4 regions of the Rhizobium sp. SRDI943 genome follow, and region 4 is predicted to be linked to each of the others. Evidence: riboswitches for the same ligand, from Rfam matches in the RefSeq annotation. Region 4 holds a riboswitch; each other region holds the start of a gene.
The links. A riboswitch is a leader RNA that binds a small molecule or an ion and turns the genes downstream of it on or off. The one in region 4 is predicted to bind cobalamin.

Region 1: it holds a riboswitch for cobalamin, as region 4 does, so the genes downstream of both, nrdH (glutaredoxin-like protein NrdH) here and cobU (bifunctional adenosylcobinamide kinase/adenosylcobinamide-phosphate guanylyltransferase) in region 4, are expected to answer to the same signal.
Region 2: it holds a riboswitch for cobalamin, as region 4 does, so the genes downstream of both, bluB (5,6-dimethylbenzimidazole synthase) here and cobU (bifunctional adenosylcobinamide kinase/adenosylcobinamide-phosphate guanylyltransferase) in region 4, are expected to answer to the same signal.
Region 3: it holds a riboswitch for cobalamin, as region 4 does, so the genes downstream of both, AC245Y_RS17980 (CbtB domain-containing protein) here and cobU (bifunctional adenosylcobinamide kinase/adenosylcobinamide-phosphate guanylyltransferase) in region 4, are expected to answer to the same signal.

The regions. Positions count from the first base shown of each region.
Region 1 covers NZ_CM172787.1:3,883,758-3,885,935, forward strand. The annotation lists gene nrdE (class 1b ribonucleoside-diphosphate reductase subunit alpha) at 1-626, opposite strand, end outside; gene nrdI (class Ib ribonucleoside-diphosphate reductase assembly flavoprotein NrdI) at 665-1,078, opposite strand; gene nrdH (glutaredoxin-like protein NrdH) at 1,088-1,309, opposite strand; cobalamin riboswitch at 1,591-1,816, opposite strand; gene AC245Y_RS19620 (heavy metal translocating P-type ATPase) at 1,981-2,178, opposite strand, start outside.
Region 2 covers NZ_CM172787.1:2,246,069-2,248,246, reverse strand. The annotation lists gene AC245Y_RS11645 (LysR family transcriptional regulator) at 51-962, shown strand; cobalamin riboswitch at 961-1,148, shown strand; gene bluB (5,6-dimethylbenzimidazole synthase) at 1,191-1,877, shown strand; gene AC245Y_RS11635 (SDR family NAD(P)-dependent oxidoreductase) at 2,068-2,178, shown strand, end outside.
Region 3 covers NZ_CM172787.1:3,529,743-3,531,920, reverse strand. The annotation lists gene AC245Y_RS17985 (histidine phosphatase family protein) at 427-981, opposite strand; adenosylcobalamin (AdoCbl) riboswitch at 1,059-1,201, shown strand; gene AC245Y_RS17980 (CbtB domain-containing protein) at 1,215-1,424, shown strand; gene AC245Y_RS17975 (CbtA family protein) at 1,451-2,178, shown strand, end outside.
Region 4 covers NZ_CM172787.1:2,410,091-2,412,268, reverse strand. The annotation lists cobalamin riboswitch at 227-623, shown strand; gene cobU (bifunctional adenosylcobinamide kinase/adenosylcobinamide-phosphate guanylyltransferase) at 1,001-1,510, shown strand; gene cobW (cobalamin biosynthesis protein CobW) at 1,515-2,178, shown strand, end outside.

The DNA of each region.
Region 1 (2,178 bases), 1.5 Mb from region 4:
CCCGAGGACTGGTTCTCGATATGCTTGATCGGCGCGCCTGCCTCGCGGATATTCGTCAGCGACAGCGCCACGCCGCCGCCGCGCTTCGACAATTGCAGCGCCGAATTGATCGACCGGCCGATCGATTCCATATTGTCCTCGACGCGCAGCAGGAAGCAGGAAACCAGTTCGCCGCGCTGCTTCTTACCGGCATTGAGGAAGGTCGGCGTCGCCGGCTGGAAGCGGCCGGAAATGATCTCGTCGACCATGTCGCGGGCAAGGCTCTCGTCGCCGCGCGCCAAGGCCAGGGCCACCATGCAGATGCGGTCCTCATAGCGCTCGAGATAGCGCTTTCCGTCGAAGGTCTTCAGCGTATAGCTGGTGTAATATTTGAAGGCGCCGAGGAAGGTCGGGAAACGGAACTTCTTGGCATAGGCCTGGTCGAACAGATCCCGCACGAAATTGAAGGAATACTGGTCGAGAACCTCCTGCTCGTAATAGCCCTCGGTCACGAGGTAATCGAGCTTTTCCCGGAGATTGTGAAAGAACACCGTGTTCTGGTTCACATGCTGCAGGAAATACTGCTTGGCCGCCATTCGATCCTTGTCGAGCTGGATCCGCCCCTGATCGTCATAGAGGTTCAGCATCGCATTCAGCGCGTGGTAGTCGAGCGTTTCCGCTGCTTTCAAAGGGCGTTCGAGAATTCCCGTGTCCAAAACCGTTCCATTCCGTGTTTGACGTTGGCGACATCCGCTTCTGTGCCCAGCAGTTCGAACCTGTAGAGGTAAGGCACCTGGCACTTCTTTGAGATCACGTCGCCGGCGAGCCCGTATGTTTCGCCGAAATTGCTGTTGCCCGCGGCAATCACGCCGCGGATGTGTCCTCGGTTTTCCGTATCGTTGAGGAAACGGATCACCTGCTTGGGAACGGCGCCCTTGCCGCCGTCGCCGCTATAGGTCGGCACGATCAGCACGAAGGGTTCGCGGATATGGAACGCGTCTGCGCCATTTGGCGGAATGCGCGCCGCGCGCAGTCCGAGCTTGGCGACGAACCGATGGGTGTTCTCGGACCGGCTGGAATAATAGACGATCAGAGCCATCGCCTTTCCTCAGGAAAGTGCGCTGATCATGTCGGGACGGAAGCCGGCCCAATGCTGCTCGCCGGCGATGACGACGGGCGCCTGCATGTAGCCGAGGCTGCGGACCCGATCGAGCGCTTCGGCATTCTGCGAAATATCGACGATGTCATAATCGACGCCCAACCGGTCGAGGGCGCGGTAGGTGGCAGTGCATTGGACGCAGGCAGGCTTGCTGTAGACGGTGATGGTCATGATATTCCTCGTGACGACGCGATTGGGACGCAGGACATCGATCGGAAATCTCGCGATATCCGTCGAAAACACTCTGTATTTTGCAGCGATGCGGCTCGTTCAGCCGCTGGGCGTGATCCGCCCTCTACCTCTAGCGGGTGGCGGCCTGAACTGAGATACTGACATGACTTCACCCCGAAGTGGCTCAATGCGAAGGTTTCGGGGGCGGAGGCTCGGGCCTGCGAAACGCGATGCGGAGATTCCCCGCAGCCATGCAACGCGACCTTCCGGACACCCCGCCCGTGGACGTTTCGTTCGAGGCAGGTCTCCTGGCTCACGGGTCAAAGCACCCTGCCCCAGCCTTCCCGGAGCATCATGCTCCAGTGACCTGAAATCGGACAGTTGCTCGCCGCTTACAGTTGCGGGGGCAGCTCCGGCATTGCCGCGCCATGATGGCGAAACGCACCGTATTCCCGTCTTAGCCGCCGATCCTCACGAATCGACGGAACCTCGAACACTAGATATGGTACGCGAATCGCTGATGACGTCAACAAGTTGTTGTGGCAGCGCAGCAATGGCGGCAGCGAATCGCCGTGACTGTGTATGATGTGGATAACGAAGCGTTAACGGAAAAGCGCTGTGGAGAACCCGTCAGAAAAGAGCCGGCAGAAGCCGGCTCCCCGAAACGACATTCATATTTTTATTCGAAGCAGCCTGAGCGCGTTGATCGTCACCAGCACGGTGGCGCCGGTATCGGCGAGGATCGCTGGCCAGAGCCCGGTAATGCCGGCGATCGTCGTCACCAGAAACACCGCCTTTAGCCCGAGTGCGATGGTGATATTCTGCAGGATGTTGCGCATCGTGCGTTTGGAAAGTTCGATCATCCGCGC
Region 2 (2,178 bases), 160 kb from region 4:
CTGAATTGGATGATTTTCTATTTCAGAAACAACAATTTTGGATGATTGATATGACGATGCTCGATGTGGATGCGGTCCGGGCGTTCGTGACTATTGCCGAGCTGCAGAGCTTCACCCGCGCCGCTGAGGCGTTAGGCAGCACCCAGGCCGCAATTAGCGTCAAGTTGAAGCGGTTGGAGGAGCGGCTCGGCCACAGGCTGATCGAGCGGACCCCGCGTTTGGTGCGCCTGTCGGCGCAGGGCGCGGTCTTTCTTCAATCCGCGCGGGATTTCATCGGCGCTCATGATCGTGCGGTCGCAGCTCTTTCCTCGACAAGCCGGCACTTCACGCTCGGCATAGCCGCGCATGTGGCGGGGCCGGAGGTTCCGACGATTCTGGCGCGTCTCAGCGCTCACGATCCAGGGCTGACGATCGAGGTGCGGCTCGACAATTCTCGAGTGTTGCTCGATGCATTCGATCGCGGTGAGCTGGATGCGGCGATCATTCGCCGGGAGGAGGACCGGCGTGACGGCGAGGTGCTGGGGCCGGAGCATTTCGGGTGGTTCGCGGCACCGCAGTTCGAGTATCGCCGCGGCGAGCCGCTGCGTCTTGCTGCGCTGTCACCGTCCTGTGGCGTCCACAACATCGCCACCCACGCGCTCGATGGTGCAGGAATCGCGTGGAACGAGGTTTTCCTCGGCGGGGGCTCGCTGGTGATGACGGCGGCGGTGTCGGCTGGACTTGCGGTCGCGGCATTCTCCCACCGTCTTGCGCCGGTGGGCTCGATTGAAGTGAGTCAGCGCTTCAGCCTGCCGCCGCTGCCCTCGTCGGAGATTGTCCTGCATTCGACACTAACGGATGCAAGATCGCGCTCGGCGCTCAGAACGCTGGCTGCGGCGTTCAGGGAACATCGCGCCGCTGCCAAACCGAACGCGGCTTCAACGCCACATCGGGTCCAGCTTGCCGCCGCGCCGGTTTCCTGAAATAGATGCGCCGTCAGGTGCCCGCCGGTAAGGCGGGAGAATCGGGAATCCGGTGCAAGACCGGAACGTGCCCAACGCTGTAAGGCCGACGCCTGCCGCTTCATCACGCCACTGGCTTTTCGCCGGGAAGGCTGCGGCAGACGGATGACGCCGAGTCAGAAGACCGGCCTGGCAAGATAGACCGATCCGCGCGGACGGCGGGGCGGTCGCGTTGTTTGGGATTTGACGATGCGACCCTTTGATGAGGATGCCCTTTCGGCGGCATCCGGTTTTTCCTTGATCGAACGCGAGGCCGTCTATCACGCGATCATGACGCGGCGTGACGTTCGCAGTCAGTTCCTCCCCGACCCTTTGCCCGACGATGTCGTGAAGCGGTTGCTGACGGCAGCGCATCACGCGCCGTCGGTTGGTTTCATGCAGCCGTGGAATTTCATTCTGGTGAAAAGCCCAACTGTGCGGGCGCGCGTCCGGGACGCCTTTGCGAGCGCCAACGAGGAGGCGGCGCAGATGTTTGCCGGCGAGCGGCGGCAGGCCTACCGCGCCCTCAAGCTCGAAGGCATCGTGGAGGCGCCGCTCGGCATATGCGTGACCTGCGATCCCACGCGTAGTGGCAGCGTGGTGCTGGGGCGCACCCACAATCCGAAGATGGATTCATATTCGACCGTCTGCGCCATCCAGAATCTCTGGCTGGCGGCGCGGGCGGAAGGGGTCGGCATCGGTTGGGTCAGCATTTTTCGCGAAGGCGATCTAAAGAGCATTCTCGGCATACCCGAGCATATCGAGGTGGTCGCCTGGCTCTGTGCCGGTTTCGTCGACCGGCTCTATGACGAGCCGGAACTCTCCGTCAAAGGCTGGCGGCAGCGGCTACCGCTCGAGGAACTCGTCTTTCATGATGGATGGGGACTGAACGCCTAGGGCAGTGCGGTGGAGCATCGCCTCAATCGCACAGTCACGCCATTGACAGTCAAGGTGAGCAAACCGGTATCGCCGACGCCGTGCGAGGCCGAGATGTCTTTATTCCTGACCGTCATATCGATACGCTGAAGGCGAAGTCCCGGAATTGGATATTCGGCTATCGGCGGCTCAATCGGAGGATAACGGCCCAATGAACATGATCGACTTGAAGGAACGCATCATCGTGATCACAGGCGGTGCGCGCGGCATCGGCTATGCTATCGCAGAGCGCGTCATCCAGTCTGGTGGCAAGGTGGCCATC
Region 3 (2,178 bases), 1.1 Mb from region 4:
TATCACGAAAGTCTGAAATGTTTGTTGAAACCAGAAGGCGAATTATCAGAGGCGGCAGCCTGTTGCTGTGCCGCAGAGAGACCCGACGGGGCCTGTGGGGAACTAGGGCGTCGTTATCAGCGCGATCGCCTTCGTGGTTCGGGAGACCGGCTGATGCGGGAAAAGAACGAAGGCGAGCGTGCTAATGCATCGCTCGCCCTTTCTCGTGCTTCAGGCGGTGACGATCAGCAGCGGAACGCTGAAGATGAGACCGACCAGAACCGTGACTGTGGCGACACGCATAAAACGCAGGCGTCGCGTGCGCTCGCCACTCCAATCATATGTCATTCTTCCATCTCCTTGGGACAAGGAAGTAGTCCCCGCAAAGCCGGGTTCAACATAGATGACGCGATTTGCTTGTGCAAAGCTGGATAAGATCAGCAGTCTCTAATGCTGGAAGCGCAGAGACCAGCGCTGTCCGTTGCTGGTCATGCGGATGACGGAAAGCGGCTCGACGTCGCTCAGCCAGAAGGAGGAGAGCGGCGCCTGCAGTACATGCACGATCGCTGCCCGGATGACGGCCGCGTGGCTAACGGCGATCACATGGCCGCCGAGGCTCGATTGCTCATCCATCCAGCCGGCGATGCGCGTGCGCAGATCAACAAGGCTCTCGCCGCCATGCGGGGCCGCTTCCGGATCGCTCATCCACCCCACGAGGTTCTCCGGCTCTTCGGTCCCGATGGCCGCGATCGACCTGCCGGCCCAGCGGCCATGGTCGCAGTCGCAAAGCGCCTGATCTATTTGGGCTTCGAGGCGGAGCGCATCGGCAGTCTGACGGGCGCGCAAGGCGGGGCTCGTGACAATAAGGTCGGCGCGGGGCAGAGCGATCATCCTGCCGGCCTCCTCCACTGCCTTGTCCTCCAGCGGTTCGTCGAGCGGGAACAGGGCCTTGCGGCTTGCCGCCGTCGCGCCATGGCAGATCCAGGTGAGGCGCGTGTTCACAGCCGTTCTTGCCTCCCGGAATGCGGCGACAGCGTCCTTCGCCGGCTTGTGAAGTTTCGTTGACAGTCTCTTCGGCGTGCAGATATAACCGTGCTGTTGCGGGTTTGGAAGCCGGTGTAAGTCCGGCGCGGTCGCGCCACTGTGACCAGCGTGTCGAAAGCTCTTCGCGCTGGAAGTCAGACCCTACTGCACGAGCACTCTTTCGACTGAACGCGTCATTCCCGGAGGAATACATGTCTGACACCACTTTCGCGCCCGTAGCAGTACCGGCGCCGATCCCTGTAGGAGAGATCCTGCCCTGGGCGATCTTCGGCGGCCTGCTGATGCTCATCGTCCTCTATTTCGTCGGCACCGAGGAAGGCGCGATGGCGCTGTTCAACGGCATGTATGTGCACGAATTCGTGCATGACGGCCGCCATCTCCTCGGCTTTCCCTGCCACTAAAGCGCTTCGCGATCGGAGTTCCTGACATGGTTGGAAACCTTCTGCTTCGCGGCATGCTCGCGGGCCTGATTGCCGGCATCCTCGTTTTCGCTTTCGCCCATATTTTCGGCGAGCCGCTGGTCGATGCGGCGATCGCTTTCGAGGAGGCAAGTGCCCAAGCAGCCGGCGAGGCTGCCGAACCCGAAATCGTCAGCCGCGCCACACAGGCCGGTCTTGGCCTTTTCACCGGCGTCATGGCCTACAGCGTCGCCGTCGGTGGGCTCTTCGCGCTCGCTTTCGCTTTCGTGCAAGGCCGCTTCAGCAGCCTTTCGCCGCGCGGTACCTCGGCCGTCATCGCCATCGCCGCCTTCGTGGCGGTCGTGCTTGTTCCCAGCATCAAATATCCCGCCACTCCGCCGGCGGTCGGCAATCCCGACACGATCGGCGTCAGGACCGAACTGTTCTTCCTGATGATCGTCGTTTCGCTTGCCGCGCTCATTGCCGCGGTGGCGCTGTCACGTCGTCTCTCCGGGCGCTTCGGTCCCTGGAACGGCGCGACTATCGCCGGCGTTGCCTATCTCGTCTTCATCGGCCTCGTGCTCTCTCTGCTGCCGCCGATCAACGAGGTGCCGGAGAACTTCTCGGCGATGGTGCTCTGGCGTTTCCGCACCACTTCGCTCGGAATGCATGTGATCCTCTGGGCAACGCTCGGCCTCGCCTTCGGGGCGCTGGCGGAAAAGCGGCTTGCCGTTAAGGGCGGGCAACGCGGCCGGCC
Region 4 (2,178 bases):
AGGGCGGAGATGGTCGGGCACTCCGCTTGCGACGCAATTGCGGCGAAAAGCCGGCGCGCGGGATAAATATTTATGACGTAAGTCTCTGATAAAAGACGATATTTTAGGTAGAGTAAGTCGTGTTGGCGTGGCAACGCCTCGTAGCCGGTGATCGAGCGGCCGCCAAGGCCGGTTGACTTCACCCCTGCGCTTGCCTAACCATCCCGATAACGGATGGTCGACTGACCATCCTGACATAACGGATGGTTCCGGATCGGTGTTACGCCCTTCCGGATGAAAAGGGAATGTGACGGGGCGGACCCAAGCCGGGCGCCTTCATCACAGCCGACCCCGCGACTGTAGAGCGGTCAGGGTCTTCCATCCGGCATCAAGCCCTTCCGGCTCGGAGCCTGCAATCGTGCGGGCGGGCGGGATGGGCGACATGCCGGGAAAGCCACTGGATATGCATGGTGATCAACCGGGGTCGGACGCCTCTCAAGTCTACGAATCGTCCACCTTTTCACTGATGCAGCCGGGAAGGCGAGGATGATCCGCTGGCACGATCAGGGCGACCGGTTTCCGGTCTGCCCCGATCGCGGCCGATAACCGCGAGCCAGGAGACCTGCCATGCGTGCCGGGCGAGAAGCCCACACCTGGGCACTATGCCCGTTGCCAGCACGGAGGTTGTCTTGGCTGAACGATTGAATTCGGCGCGGCCTGGTGCAGCGCGCGCGACGCCTCCAAGCAGTGCTGCAAGAGGTGTGCTTTCGGCCGTTTATGTCGAATGCTGGATCCCCCCCTCTGTCCTGCCGGACATCTCCCCCACAAGGAGGGAGATCGGCAAGCAGCACGACCGTCGTCCCACATCAATTGTTTGGAGAAAAGCTCTCGGCGATTCAATCTCTCCCCTTGTGGGGGAGATGTCCGGCAGGACAGAGGGGGGTGTCACACCCTCAGTAGCCGAGAAAGGTGCACTCGGAACAAGCCACGGCTACGCACTCTCCCTGAGAGGCGTTTGAGCATGACTGCCACCTTCATCCTCGGCGGCGCACGTTCCGGCAAATCCCGCTTCGCCGAAGACCTCGTGACGGCAAGTGGCCTCGATCGCCACTACCTTGCCACCGGCCGTGCCTGGGACGAGGAGATGCAGGCGCGCATCACGCAACACAAGGCCGATCGCGGTCCGTCCTGGACGACGCATGAAGAGCCGCTCGACCTCGTCGGCAAGCTCGCCGCCATCGATGGCGAAGGGCGCATCGTGTTGATCGATTGCCTGACGCTCTGGGTCACCAATCTGATGATGGAGGAGCGGAACATGGCGGCGGAATTTGCCGCACTTGCCGATTTTCTGCTCGGCGCGAAGGCGCGGCTCGTTTTCGTTTCCAACGAGGTCGGTCTCGGCATCGTGCCCGACAATCGCATGGCGCGGGATTTTCGCGATCATGCCGGCCGCTTGCACCAATCGATCGCGGCGAAGGCCGCCGAAGTTTATTTCATCGCGGCAGGTCTGTCGCTGAAAATGAAGGGTTAAGTCCATGAACCAGCAGAAGATTCCCGCAACCGTCATCACCGGCTTTCTCGGCGCCGGCAAGACCACGATGATCCGCAACCTGCTCACCAATGCCGGCGGTAAGAAGATTGCGTTGATCATCAACGAATTCGGCGATCTCGGCGTCGACGGCGACGTGCTGAAGGGCTGCGGTGCGGAGAATTGCACCGAGGACGACATCATCGAGCTGACCAACGGCTGCATCTGCTGCACCGTTGCGGACGATTTCATTCCGACGATGACCAAGCTGCTCGAGCGCGAACAGCGGCCCGACCATATCGTCATCGAGACTTCTGGCCTTGCCCTGCCGCAGCCGCTGGTCGCCGCCTTCAACTGGCCCGACATTCGTACCCAGGTGACCGTCGACGGTGTGATCACGGTGGTCGACAGCGCCGCTGTTGCCGCCGGCCGCTTCGCCGACGACCATGATGCCGTCGATGCGCGCCGCGCCGAGGATGAATCGCTCGATCACGAAAGCCCGATCGAGGAGCTGTTCGAGGATCAACTGACCTGTGCCGACCTCATCGTGCTCAACAAGACCGACCTGATCGATGCTGCAGGGCTTATCAGGGTGCGAGACGAGGTCGCCTCCCGCACGGTGCGCAAGCCCGTGATGATCGAGGCGAGGAACGGCGAGGTGTCGGCCGGCA